3 regions of the Nonomuraea sp. B5E05 genome follow, and region 1 is predicted to be linked to each of the others. Evidence: riboswitches for the same ligand, from Rfam matches in the RefSeq annotation. Region 1 holds a riboswitch; each other region holds the start of a gene.
The links. Region 1 has a riboswitch for cyclic di-AMP ahead of ABGB01_RS24235 (hypothetical protein). Riboswitches for the same ligand answer to the same signal wherever they lie in the genome.

Region 1 (3,265 bases):
GATCTTGAAGCCGCACATTACGACGAGACCCGTGGCGGTCTGCCGCGGGCCGAAGCCGCCGCCGAGGCGGTGCGCGCTCTGCTGCCCGGGGGCACGCTGCTCGACGTCGCGTGCGGCACCGGGCTGGTGAGCAGGGAACTGGCCGGGCGTGGCCTGCGGGTGCTCGGCGTGGACGCCTCCGCCGGCATGGCGCGGGTCGCCGCGGGGCGCGTGCACGTGGTCCTGGGTGACGGCCGCGCGTTACCCGTACGCGACGGGTCGGTCGACGCGGTCACCACGATCTGGCTGCTGCACCTGCTCGGCGACGCCCGTCCGGTGATCGCCGAGGCCGCGCGCGTGGTGCGGCCGGGCGGGGTGTACGTCACGACGGTCGACAAGCGCGCCGCCCACGGGTCCGGAGGCCGGCGCCGTCCCGCCGACGACCGGGAACTGGTCGTGGCGGAGGCGGTCCGGCACGGTCTGCGCCAGGCCGGCGAGACCACGTTCGTGGGTCACGGGCAGGGGCGGGACGGGCCGGACCCGGTGTTCCGGCTGCTGGCGTTCACCCGCGACGGGTGACAGGGCGAGGTCGGTTTCGCATCGAAAGCGACGCCGTGCGAAGCTGTGGTTGTCCCCAACACCGTGGAGGTCCTCATGGCGGAATCACCGGAGCCGGAAGTCAGCGAAACTCCCGAGGACGAGATGAAGCGCAAGTTCCGCGAAGCGCTGGAGCGCAAGCGCAACCAGCACGCGGGCTCCGGCGCTGGTGGCAGGGGCGTCGACCCATCGAAGATTCACGGGGCGCACGGCCCGGCTGCGAGTAAGAGATCGTTCAGGCGCAAGAGCGGCGGCTGAGCCGGAAGGACTGAGGGGGTACGGCATGCCGTACCCCCTTTCGTATTCCCGGGCTAGGTAGATCTTTGCCCGGTTCATGGCGAATCGTTTGCGTATGTCCGATTCGCTGCTAGAGTTGCCGCCATTACCAGCCGGTGACCTGGCCCTTACCCAAGAGAGGGCCTCCGGCTGGCGCCGAATCCCGACTCGATCGGGAACCGGGGACCCACCTCACTGGGGTGAATCCGGCTCGTGCCGGTAGGGCATCTCCACGCCCGAACCCGTCAGCTAACCCGGCAGGTGTGATGGAGAGGACATAACGCATGTATTACCGCGCCGTACCCCCGAATCGCGTAGCGCCGGCCGCCGCCTGAGCGGCCCCCCTTCCCCCTTTTCTTTCCCTCGCCCGATGTAGTCGCTCGAGCGTGCCGCAGCGCCGCGCCCTCTTGCCGGCGTGCCTCCCCCTCGTCCCCTCGCGAAGGACTTCACATTTTCATGTCTCCCCGTTTTGGCCTGCGTTCCCTTGCCCTGCTCACCGCCTCCGCCGTCGGCTCGATGAGCGTCGCCTGCACCGCGGCACACGCCGATCCAGGGTCCGAGAAGAAGGCCCTGTACAAGGGCTCCACCACGGCGTCGTACTTCTGGGACGACGGCTCGGGCAGGGCCGGCGACACCGGCCTGCCCGCCAGTGGCAAGCCGATGCAGAAGGGCATGGCCGCCAGCCCGAGCTGGCCGCTGCTGACCGAGGGGTACGTGATCTACAAGGGCAAGAAGATGCCCTTCTTCGTCGGGGACAGAGGGCCGGGGGAGCCCTCCAGTCGCGGCATCATGCTGGATCTCGACGCCAAGACGTTCGCCGACCTGACCGGCGGCACCTTCAACCCCCGCTCGCTGATGGTCAACGGCAACGGCGGCAAGGGGCACATCAAGATCGACTACGTCATCACCAAGTGGGGTGACGGCCTGGGCAAGAAGGGGCGGCCGGTGCCCTTCTCGACCGGCGCCTACGCCCGGCGAGGCTGACTTTACGAACGCGGCGCCAGAATGTCATTCTGGTCACCGTGACCCTCCGCGTAGCCGCGAACGGCATCGACATCGCCTACGAAAGCATCGGCTCCCCCGACGGGCGGCCCCTGCTCCTCATCATGGGGCTCGGCGCGCAGCTCACCCACTGGGACGACGGGTTCTGCGAGCTCCTGGTGGAACAGGGGCACCACGTCGTCCGGTTCGACAACCGCGACGCGGGCCTGTCGACCCACCTCCACGACCTGGGCGCTCCCACGACGGGGGCGCCTTCGGCGTACCTGCTGGACGACCTGGCCGACGACACCGCGGGCTTCATGGACGCCATCGGCTGGCCGGCCGCCCACGTGGTCGGCGCCTCCATGGGCGGGATGATCGCCCAGTCCCTGGCCATCCGGCATCCGGCACGGGTGCTGACCCTGACCTCGATCATGTCGACGCCCGGCCCCACGGTCGCTCCGCCGACGGAGGCCGCGTTCGCGGCCCTGACCGCCCGCCCCGCCGCCGACCGCGCGGCCGTCATGGCGCAGGCGCTGGAGACGTACGCGGTGATCGGCTCACCCGGCTACGCGATGGACCGGGAGCGGGTCGTCCAGAGAGCCGGGCGCGCGTTCGACCGCTGCTTCGACCCGGCGGGCACGGGCCGGCAGCTGGCCGCGATCATGGCTTCGGGCGACCGTACGGACCTGCTGGCGAGCCTCACCATGCCGGCGCTGGTGCTGCACGGGGAGGACGACCCGCTCGTCCCGGTCGAGGGCGGCCGGGCCACGGCGGCGGCCATTCCCGGCGCCCGGCTGGTGACTTATCCGGGCATGGGCCATGACCTGCCCGAGCCGCTCTGGCCGGAGATCGCCCGCGAGATCGCCAAGCTGACCGCCGCCTGACTACGCGGCCGCTCCCGGGCTGCGCGGCCGCTCCCGGGCTGCGCGGCCGCTCCCGAGTTGCGCGGACCGCTCCCGGTGCCGGAGGATCTCGGCCACGTGGGTCTCGGCCCACGTGGCCACCGCCGCGATCGGGTCGTGCAGGGAGCGGCCGAGGTCGGTCAGCCCGTACTCCAGTCCTCGCCGGGGGTCTGGGCGTCCTCGTCGGGGAGCAGCGCCTTCTCGTCGGGCTTGTGCACGAGCACGTTGTCCACGTACGACTTCACGGCCGTGGCCAGCCCCACGTCGGCGTTCGCGCCCTCCGACAGGAACCAGCGATGGTCGAGGATCTCGTGGAAGAGCTGCGCGGGCTCCAGCTTCCCGCGCAGCCCGGCGGGGATCGCCTCGACCGTGGGCTGGAACACCTCCGCCAGCCACCGGTGCGCCACGATGGCCTCGTCCTCGTGCCGCAGGCCCCTGGCGACCCGGAATCCGTCGAGGTCGTTGAGCAGTCGCCGCGCCTGGTTCTCCTCCACGTCGAGCCCGGTCAGCCTGAGCAGCCGCCGCTG
Region 2 (3,265 bases), on a different contig from region 1:
CCCCATGGGGGCGGCGCTCGCTGATCCGAAGCCGACCATCGGGCAGGCCAAGGCCAAGCTCGACAAGCTCAACGACAAGGCCGACAAGGTCGTCGACCGCTACAACGCGGCGACCGAGCGCTACAAGAAGGCCAAGGGCACCTACGCGAAGCTGAACACGAGCTACAAGCGCAAACTCCGTACGGTCGCCGACCTGCGCACCCAGATCGCCGACATGGCCGCCACCGTCTATCGGGCCGGCGGCTACGCCACCACCATGCCGGGGCTGGTCGGCGCCGACAACCCGCAGGGACGGCTGGCCGGGATGGCGCTGGCCGGGCAGATGGCCAAGGAGCGCTCGGAGAAGCTGGCCGCGTTCGACCGGGAGAACCGCGGGCTGAAGAAGGAACGCGACAAGGCGCAGGGCGCCCTGCGGTCGGCCGACGAGGTCCGTGGCGAGGTCGAGAAGGAGCGCAAGGAGATCCTCGGCCTGATCGCCAAGCAGAAGAAGCTCCTGAAGAAGCTGGGCGCCTACAAGACCGGCAATCCGAACAGCACCGGCATCGAGTACACGGGACCCGCGTCGGGGAACGCAGCGGCGGTGCTGCGGTTCGCGTTCGCGCAGGTCGGCAAGCCGTACGTGTTCGGCGGGACGGGGCCGGGCGGCTACGACTGCTCGGGGCTGACCCAGGCGTCATGGCGGGCCGCGGGCGTGTCACTGCCCAGGACGACGTGGGCGCAGTGGGCGTGGGGCGCCAGCCGCAAGGTGTCGCTGAACGCGCTCCAGCCCGGCGATCTCATCTTCAGCGAGGGCCTGGGGCACGTCAGCATTTATGCGGGTAACGGGAAAATTGTCCATGCGCCGCAGACGGGTGACGTGGTCAAGGTCGTCAGCCTCTCCGCCTACGGCCGCAGCCTCGTGGGCGCCGTCCGCCCGTAGTTTCGCCCCCTCCTTCTACGACGCGCCATCGTTGACGCCGCGCGGGCGGCCCGCGATCACGTTCTGCTCCCTCTTGATCACCGTGGGTCCAGCGCATACGAGGCTGAATGTGACAAACGCGACATCTGGCCCCTGACAAGACCGGTGTTTCGTGAAATGTGAGCAGCGTCACTTTTTGGTAACGACGCCCCCTGTTCCAACAGGGGTTCGGGAGTTTACTGAGGCCTTCGTCGATCTTTACAGCCTGACTCGGCTTTTGCCGATCCTTGACCGTCCGGCGTAGCTTCTGGCGTCGTCGCGGTGCACAAGCCATGGCGCCGCGAACCCGCATCGGTCCCTCCCGATGTGAAGACAGATGAAGATCCGCTGGTCATCGCCGCGCCATCCCCATGACACGGGCGATGACCTGCCGAATCCGTGCAGTCAGGAGGCACGGAACCGGGGACCCAGCGATCCCAGTTCCCCAGGGATCAGGGGTGAATCGGCGCGCCATCGCGCCGTAGGGCGGCTTCCAGGCCCGAATCCGACAGCTAACCCGGTAGGCGTTCGTGGAAGACCCAAGGAGAAATCCTGTCTACCTCCCTGCACAACCCCCGTCTGTCCCGACTTGCCCTGCCTGGCGTCGTCCTCACGATGAGCGTGACGGCCGGAGGTCTGGTCCTCCACGCCCCCACGGCTCAGGCGGCGACGACGAGCGGCACGGCCGGCGTCTCCTCGGTGAGGGCGGCCACGGCCGCCACCACCGCGAAGTCGGCCAAGGCGGCTCGCAAGCGAGCAGCCAAGATCGCTCGGCAGAAGGTGAAGGCCGGCAAGGCCATCGCCGTGGCCAAGAACCAGATCGGTGACCCGTACCGTTACGGCGCCACAGGCCCTGGTTCGTTCGACTGCTCCGGCCTCGTCCAGTACGCCTGGAAGAAGGCCGGGGTGAAACTCCCGCGCGTGGCGAGCAGCCAGTTCGCCGGCATCAGGAACAAGGTCTCCTGGCGCAACCTCAAGCCCGGCGACCTCATGTTCTTCAACGGGCTCGGCCACGTGGGCATGTACGTCGGCAAGGGCAAGATGATCCATTCGCCGCGGACAGGCGAACGGGTGCGCATCGACAAGCTGGGCGGATGGCGCAAGTCGTCGTTCGTCGGCGCGGTCCGTCCCGGCCTGTGATGAAGCCCCGCCCGGGCCCTCGGAGATCTTCCGGAGCCCGGGCGGGCTCCCGTGAAAGCCCGTCCTTCCCCTCGCAGGCGGCCGGCCCTCTCGATCGGGGCCCACTACGATCGGCAGCGTGTCCGAGCAGGTGAGCCGACGAGCCGCGCTGGCCGCGCTCCTCCTCCTCGGCCTCGCCGCCGACGCGCCCGCCCCCGGATCGCCCGTCTTCCCCGCGCGAGCCCGTGACCTGTGGCCGGACGGCCAGGTCACCGCCCGCGGGGCACGTTCCCTCGTCACCGGCCACCGCGCCGCGCCCGGCACGCTCAGCGATCTCGCCCGCCGCGCCGACTCGGCGGGGCTGCGGGTCACGGCCGTGCTCGGCCGCCCGGTGCGGCCCGTGGTCATCGTTCCCGGCTCCGCGCAGGACGCTGCCCGGCTGGCCGGCGTGGAACGTCTCGACGGGCTGGCGGCGGTGGCCGACCGCGGGCGGGTGATCGTCGTCCCCGAGTCGTTCGGCAGGCTCACCTCCACCGGCAAGGACGTCGTCCTCACCCACGAGCTGACCCACGTCGCCGCGGGCACCGGCGGGCTGCCCGTCTGGCTCTACGAAGGCTTCGCCGACTACGTCGCCTACCGGGACGCCGGGCTGCCCGTGCGCACGGCCGCCGCCGAGCTGGCCGCCGAGGTGCGGGCCGGGCACGTGCCGGCCGCGTTGCCGGGGCCTGAGGCGTTCGCCGTCGGCGGGCCTGATCCCGGACGCCTCGCGCTGGCGTACCAGGAGGCCTGGCTGGCGTGTCGGTTCCTCTCCCGCCGTTTCGGTGAGAGGAGCCTGGTGAGGCTCTACCGTGACGCGCAGGCGGCCGGCGTCGACGAGGCGCTCGCCGCGCTCGGGCTCTCCGTGGCCACGCTGACGGCACGGTGGCGCGCGTACGTGCGGGAGCAGCTCGCGTGAGTGGGGAGAAAGATGAGCGGACGGCGGGACGCGGACGGCCCTTCTGAGGAGGCCGGGGCGGGCGGCGGCGAGGTGACCGCCACAGGGCCCGGTGACGGTGTTCCCGCGGGCGCCGTCAGCGCGGAGGACCCCGCGCAGGCGGATGGCGGCGCGGCGGGGGCGTGGAGACGTCGCGAACGGGGGCAGGGTGATGGGGTGCCCGCGACGACGGACGCCCCGGCGCAGGACCCGGGGGAGGACCCGGTGGTGGATGC
Region 3 (3,265 bases), on a different contig from region 1:
GATCAAAAACCGGGACGTCGGCCGGACCGATCGGCGCCGGGTCGGGCCTGACCGAGAGGGCGCGCGGACCGTATGTCGAGCGGCGAAGGCCGCCGGCGGACGAGACTCGGCAACATACGGCGGATCATGTCAATAGTGCTGGTCAAGAGCGGCGATTGTCATGCTTGACGACCTTTCCATGATGCGTTTACCGTCTGCGAGGAGCGGCTGTGGCCTGGCTAAGAGGGGTCCAGGCCTGCTGTTGGGGGGGAGGGCTCCCGATGGAAGTGCTCACTGAAGGCGTTGAGCTGAGCCATGCGGATCTGGCGTTACTGGCGGAACTCGCCAGAGGAGTCACGGTCGATCGGGTGGGCAGGCGACTGGACATCAGCGGCCGCACCGTACGCCGGAGGCTGCGCGGCATCTGCGACCGAATCGGCGTCGCCACCGCGATCGAGGCCGTGGCGTGGGCGGCACGCCGCCAGCTGATCTAGCGGCGCCCGCTCACTGCGCCTTCACGTCGCTCGCCTCTCGGCTCAGAGCTTCAATCGGCGATGCGCACCGCGCCCGCGAACGGCCGCCGTTCGATCGACGCGATCCGCACCACATCACCCGTCCGAGGGGCGTGCACCATCATGCCGCCGCCGAGATAGATGCCCACGTGGTGCAGGTCGCTGTAGAAGAACACCAGGTCGCCTGGACGCATCTCGTCGCGTGAGATGTGCCGCCCGGCCGTCCACTGGTTGCCCGTGTAGTGCGGCAGCGAGATGCCCACCCGCTGGTAGGCCGCCATCACCAGGCCGGAGCAGTCGTAGGAGCCGGGGCCCTCGGCTCCCCAGACGTACGGCTTGAGCTGCTGCGTGAGCGCCCACCGTGCCGCCTGCGCGGCCTTTCCGCTGCCCGCGATCGGCAGATTGACGCGGGTGGCGCGGGTGCCGGGACGGCCGGCCTCGCCCAGCGCCCGCCTGAACAGGTTGCTCTCGACCTTGGCGACCAGCTTGCTGATCTTGTCACGCTTGGTGTCGAGGTCCTTGACGATCTTCTCGACCTCGCTGATGCGCGACCTGGCGCTCGCCCTGGCGCGCTCGGCGGCCTTCCTGGCCTTGGTGAGCTGGTTGAGCTCCTCGCCCTGCCGCTGCTCGATCGCGAACGTGGTCGCGGCGCGGTCGAGGAAGTTGCCGGGGTCCTGGGAGGAGGTGAACGCCAGCGCCCGGCTCAGCCCGCCCGTGATGTAGGCGTTCTGGGCGAGCAGGACGGCCTTGGCGCGCTTGGCCGCCAGATCCGTCTCGCTGGCCGTCAGCGTCTTCTGCGCGGCCTCGGCGGCCTTCTTGGCCGTCTTCAGCTTCTCCCGCTGCCCGTTGTACTGCTCGGTCAGCGTCTCGATCTCGACGTGCATCTTCTCGACCCGCGCGGCGAGGTCTTTGAGCGAGGGCTTGGGGTCGGCGGACGCCGGAACGGTGGGAACCGAGAGCAGCAGCGCGGCGGCTGTGAAACTCGCCACACCGAGACGGCGGCGCAACGGGGCGCGTTCCGGAGGGCGGGCGTGCTTGCCCGCCGACGTCCTCCCACGGTTGAGTGTGCGCTTCACCAACCAGGCTCCTCTCATAGACGCCTACCGGGTTAGCTGACGGGTTCGGGCCGGAGCAGCCCTACCGAAAAACTCGGATTCACCCCGTGATGGCGGTCGCCACCGGCGGGTCCCCGGCTTCCCTGAGGAATTGAGCGTGCTTCCCCGCGCGCGACACGCGGGGATCATCGTCGCTGGACACTAATGCACTCCGGGTTCCTGCTCAACCAGAACTGCCAACTCTGTAGAGGTTTCACAACCGAAGGGTCACAAGGTGATCTCGGTGCCACTCGGGCAGGAGTGACTGTATGTGGCGCTTCCTCCCGAACGACCGCCCGGCGCGACGCCGTGCACGCCCGGCCACGAGATGTAACAGGATGGGCGGAGACATGTGAGTTAGGTCCGAGCCGTAATGACATCTGTACTCTGGAGAGCCATGGAGCAGGTGGCCGAACTGACTGTGCCCGAGACCGCGGTGGTGGTCCGGCGTGCGCGCACGCCTGACGTGCGGGGGGTCAGGCGCCTGGTCGACGCCTATGCGGGCGCGGGCTCGCGGCTCCTGAAAAAGGCCACGGTGACGCTGTACGAAGACGTACAGGAGTTCTGGGTGGCCGAGCGTGGCGGGCAGATCGTCGGCTGTGGCGCGCTCCACGTGCTCTGGGAGGACCTCGCAGAGGTCCGCACGGTGGCCGTCGATCCCGAATGCCGCGGCACGGGAGTCGGCCACCGGATCGTCTCAGCGCTGATCCAGCAAGCCAAAGATCTTGGTCTGCAACGTGTATTCTGTCTTACTTTTGAGGTCGACTTCTTCGCGAGGCACGGTTTTCGCCGCATCCAGGGCACGCCGGTCTCCCCCGAGGTCTACGCCGAGCTGCTGGCCTCGTATGACGAGGGTGTAGCGGAGTTCCTCGACCTGGAACACGTCAAGCCGAACACCCTGGGCAACACCCGCATGCTGCTCCATCTGACGTCGGGTGACGCGGACCTTGACCACATGGAAAGGTGATTGTTGATACCTATGTCGATACGTTGGGCAGCACAGGCATGTGTCCTGACACGTGCCACGCGCGCACTCGAAGCGAGGTGACACGGTGAGCACCGGACAGCCGCCGTACCCACAGGACGAATCCGGCGAGAACGCTGCGCCTCCCCACTACGGCCAGCAGGCTCCGGGCCGCCACCCCGGCGAGCCCGACCCCGACGTCACTGTGGTCGGCTACCGGGCGGACGACGCCTACGGGCAACAGCCCCCCTATGGTCAGCAGCAGGGCTACGGCCAGCAACCCCCATACGGTCAGCAGCAGGGCTACGGCCAGCAGCAGTACGGCCAGCAGCAGGGCTACGGCCAGCAACCCCAATACGGCCAGCAGCCCCAGTCTCAGCCCGACTACGGCCAGCAGCAGTATGGCCAGCAGCAGGGCTACGGCCAGCAACCCCAGCAGGGCCAGCAGTACGACCAGCAGTATGGTCAGCAGCAGGGCTACGGCCAGCAGCCCCAGTCCCAGCCCGACTACGGCCAGCAGCAGGGTTACGGGCAGCAGCAGTCCGGCTACGACCAGCAGTATGGTCAGCAGCAGGGCTACGGCCAGCAGCCCCAGTCCCAGCCCGACTACGGCCAGCAGCAGGGTTACGGGCAGCAGCAGTCCGGCTACGACCAGCAGTACGGTCAGCAGCAGGGCTACGGCCAGCAGCCCCAGTCGGGCCAGCAGTACGACCAGC

Region 2: it holds a riboswitch for cyclic di-AMP, as region 1 does, so the genes downstream of both, ABGB01_RS27000 (C40 family peptidase) here and ABGB01_RS24235 (hypothetical protein) in region 1, are expected to answer to the same signal.
Region 3: it holds a riboswitch for cyclic di-AMP, as region 1 does, so the genes downstream of both, ABGB01_RS14395 (C40 family peptidase) here and ABGB01_RS24235 (hypothetical protein) in region 1, are expected to answer to the same signal.

What each region holds. Positions count from the first base shown of each region.
Region 1 is NZ_JBDPMJ010000013.1:67,232-70,496, reverse strand. It holds gene ABGB01_RS24245 (class I SAM-dependent methyltransferase) at 1-558, shown strand, start outside; gene ABGB01_RS24240 (DUF5302 domain-containing protein) at 634-834, shown strand; cyclic di-AMP (ydaO/yuaA leader) riboswitch at 997-1,131, shown strand; gene ABGB01_RS24235 (hypothetical protein) at 1,309-1,836, shown strand; gene ABGB01_RS24230 (alpha/beta hydrolase) at 1,875-2,720, shown strand; gene ABGB01_RS24225 (DUF4032 domain-containing protein) at 2,879-3,265, opposite strand, start outside.
Region 2 is NZ_JBDPMJ010000015.1:194,965-198,229, forward strand. It holds gene ABGB01_RS26995 (C40 family peptidase) at 1-919, shown strand, start outside; cyclic di-AMP (ydaO/yuaA leader) riboswitch at 1,317-1,479, shown strand; gene ABGB01_RS27000 (C40 family peptidase) at 1,553-2,077, shown strand; gene ABGB01_RS27005 (hypothetical protein) at 2,196-3,011, shown strand; gene ABGB01_RS27010 (M48 family metallopeptidase) at 3,024-3,265, shown strand, end outside.
Region 3 is NZ_JBDPMJ010000006.1:327,245-330,509, reverse strand. It holds gene ABGB01_RS14400 (LuxR C-terminal-related transcriptional regulator) at 261-473, shown strand; gene ABGB01_RS14395 (C40 family peptidase) at 524-1,567, opposite strand; cyclic di-AMP (ydaO/yuaA leader) riboswitch at 1,574-1,714, opposite strand; gene ABGB01_RS14390 (amino-acid N-acetyltransferase) at 1,983-2,552, shown strand; gene ABGB01_RS14385 (RDD family protein) at 2,638-3,265, shown strand, end outside.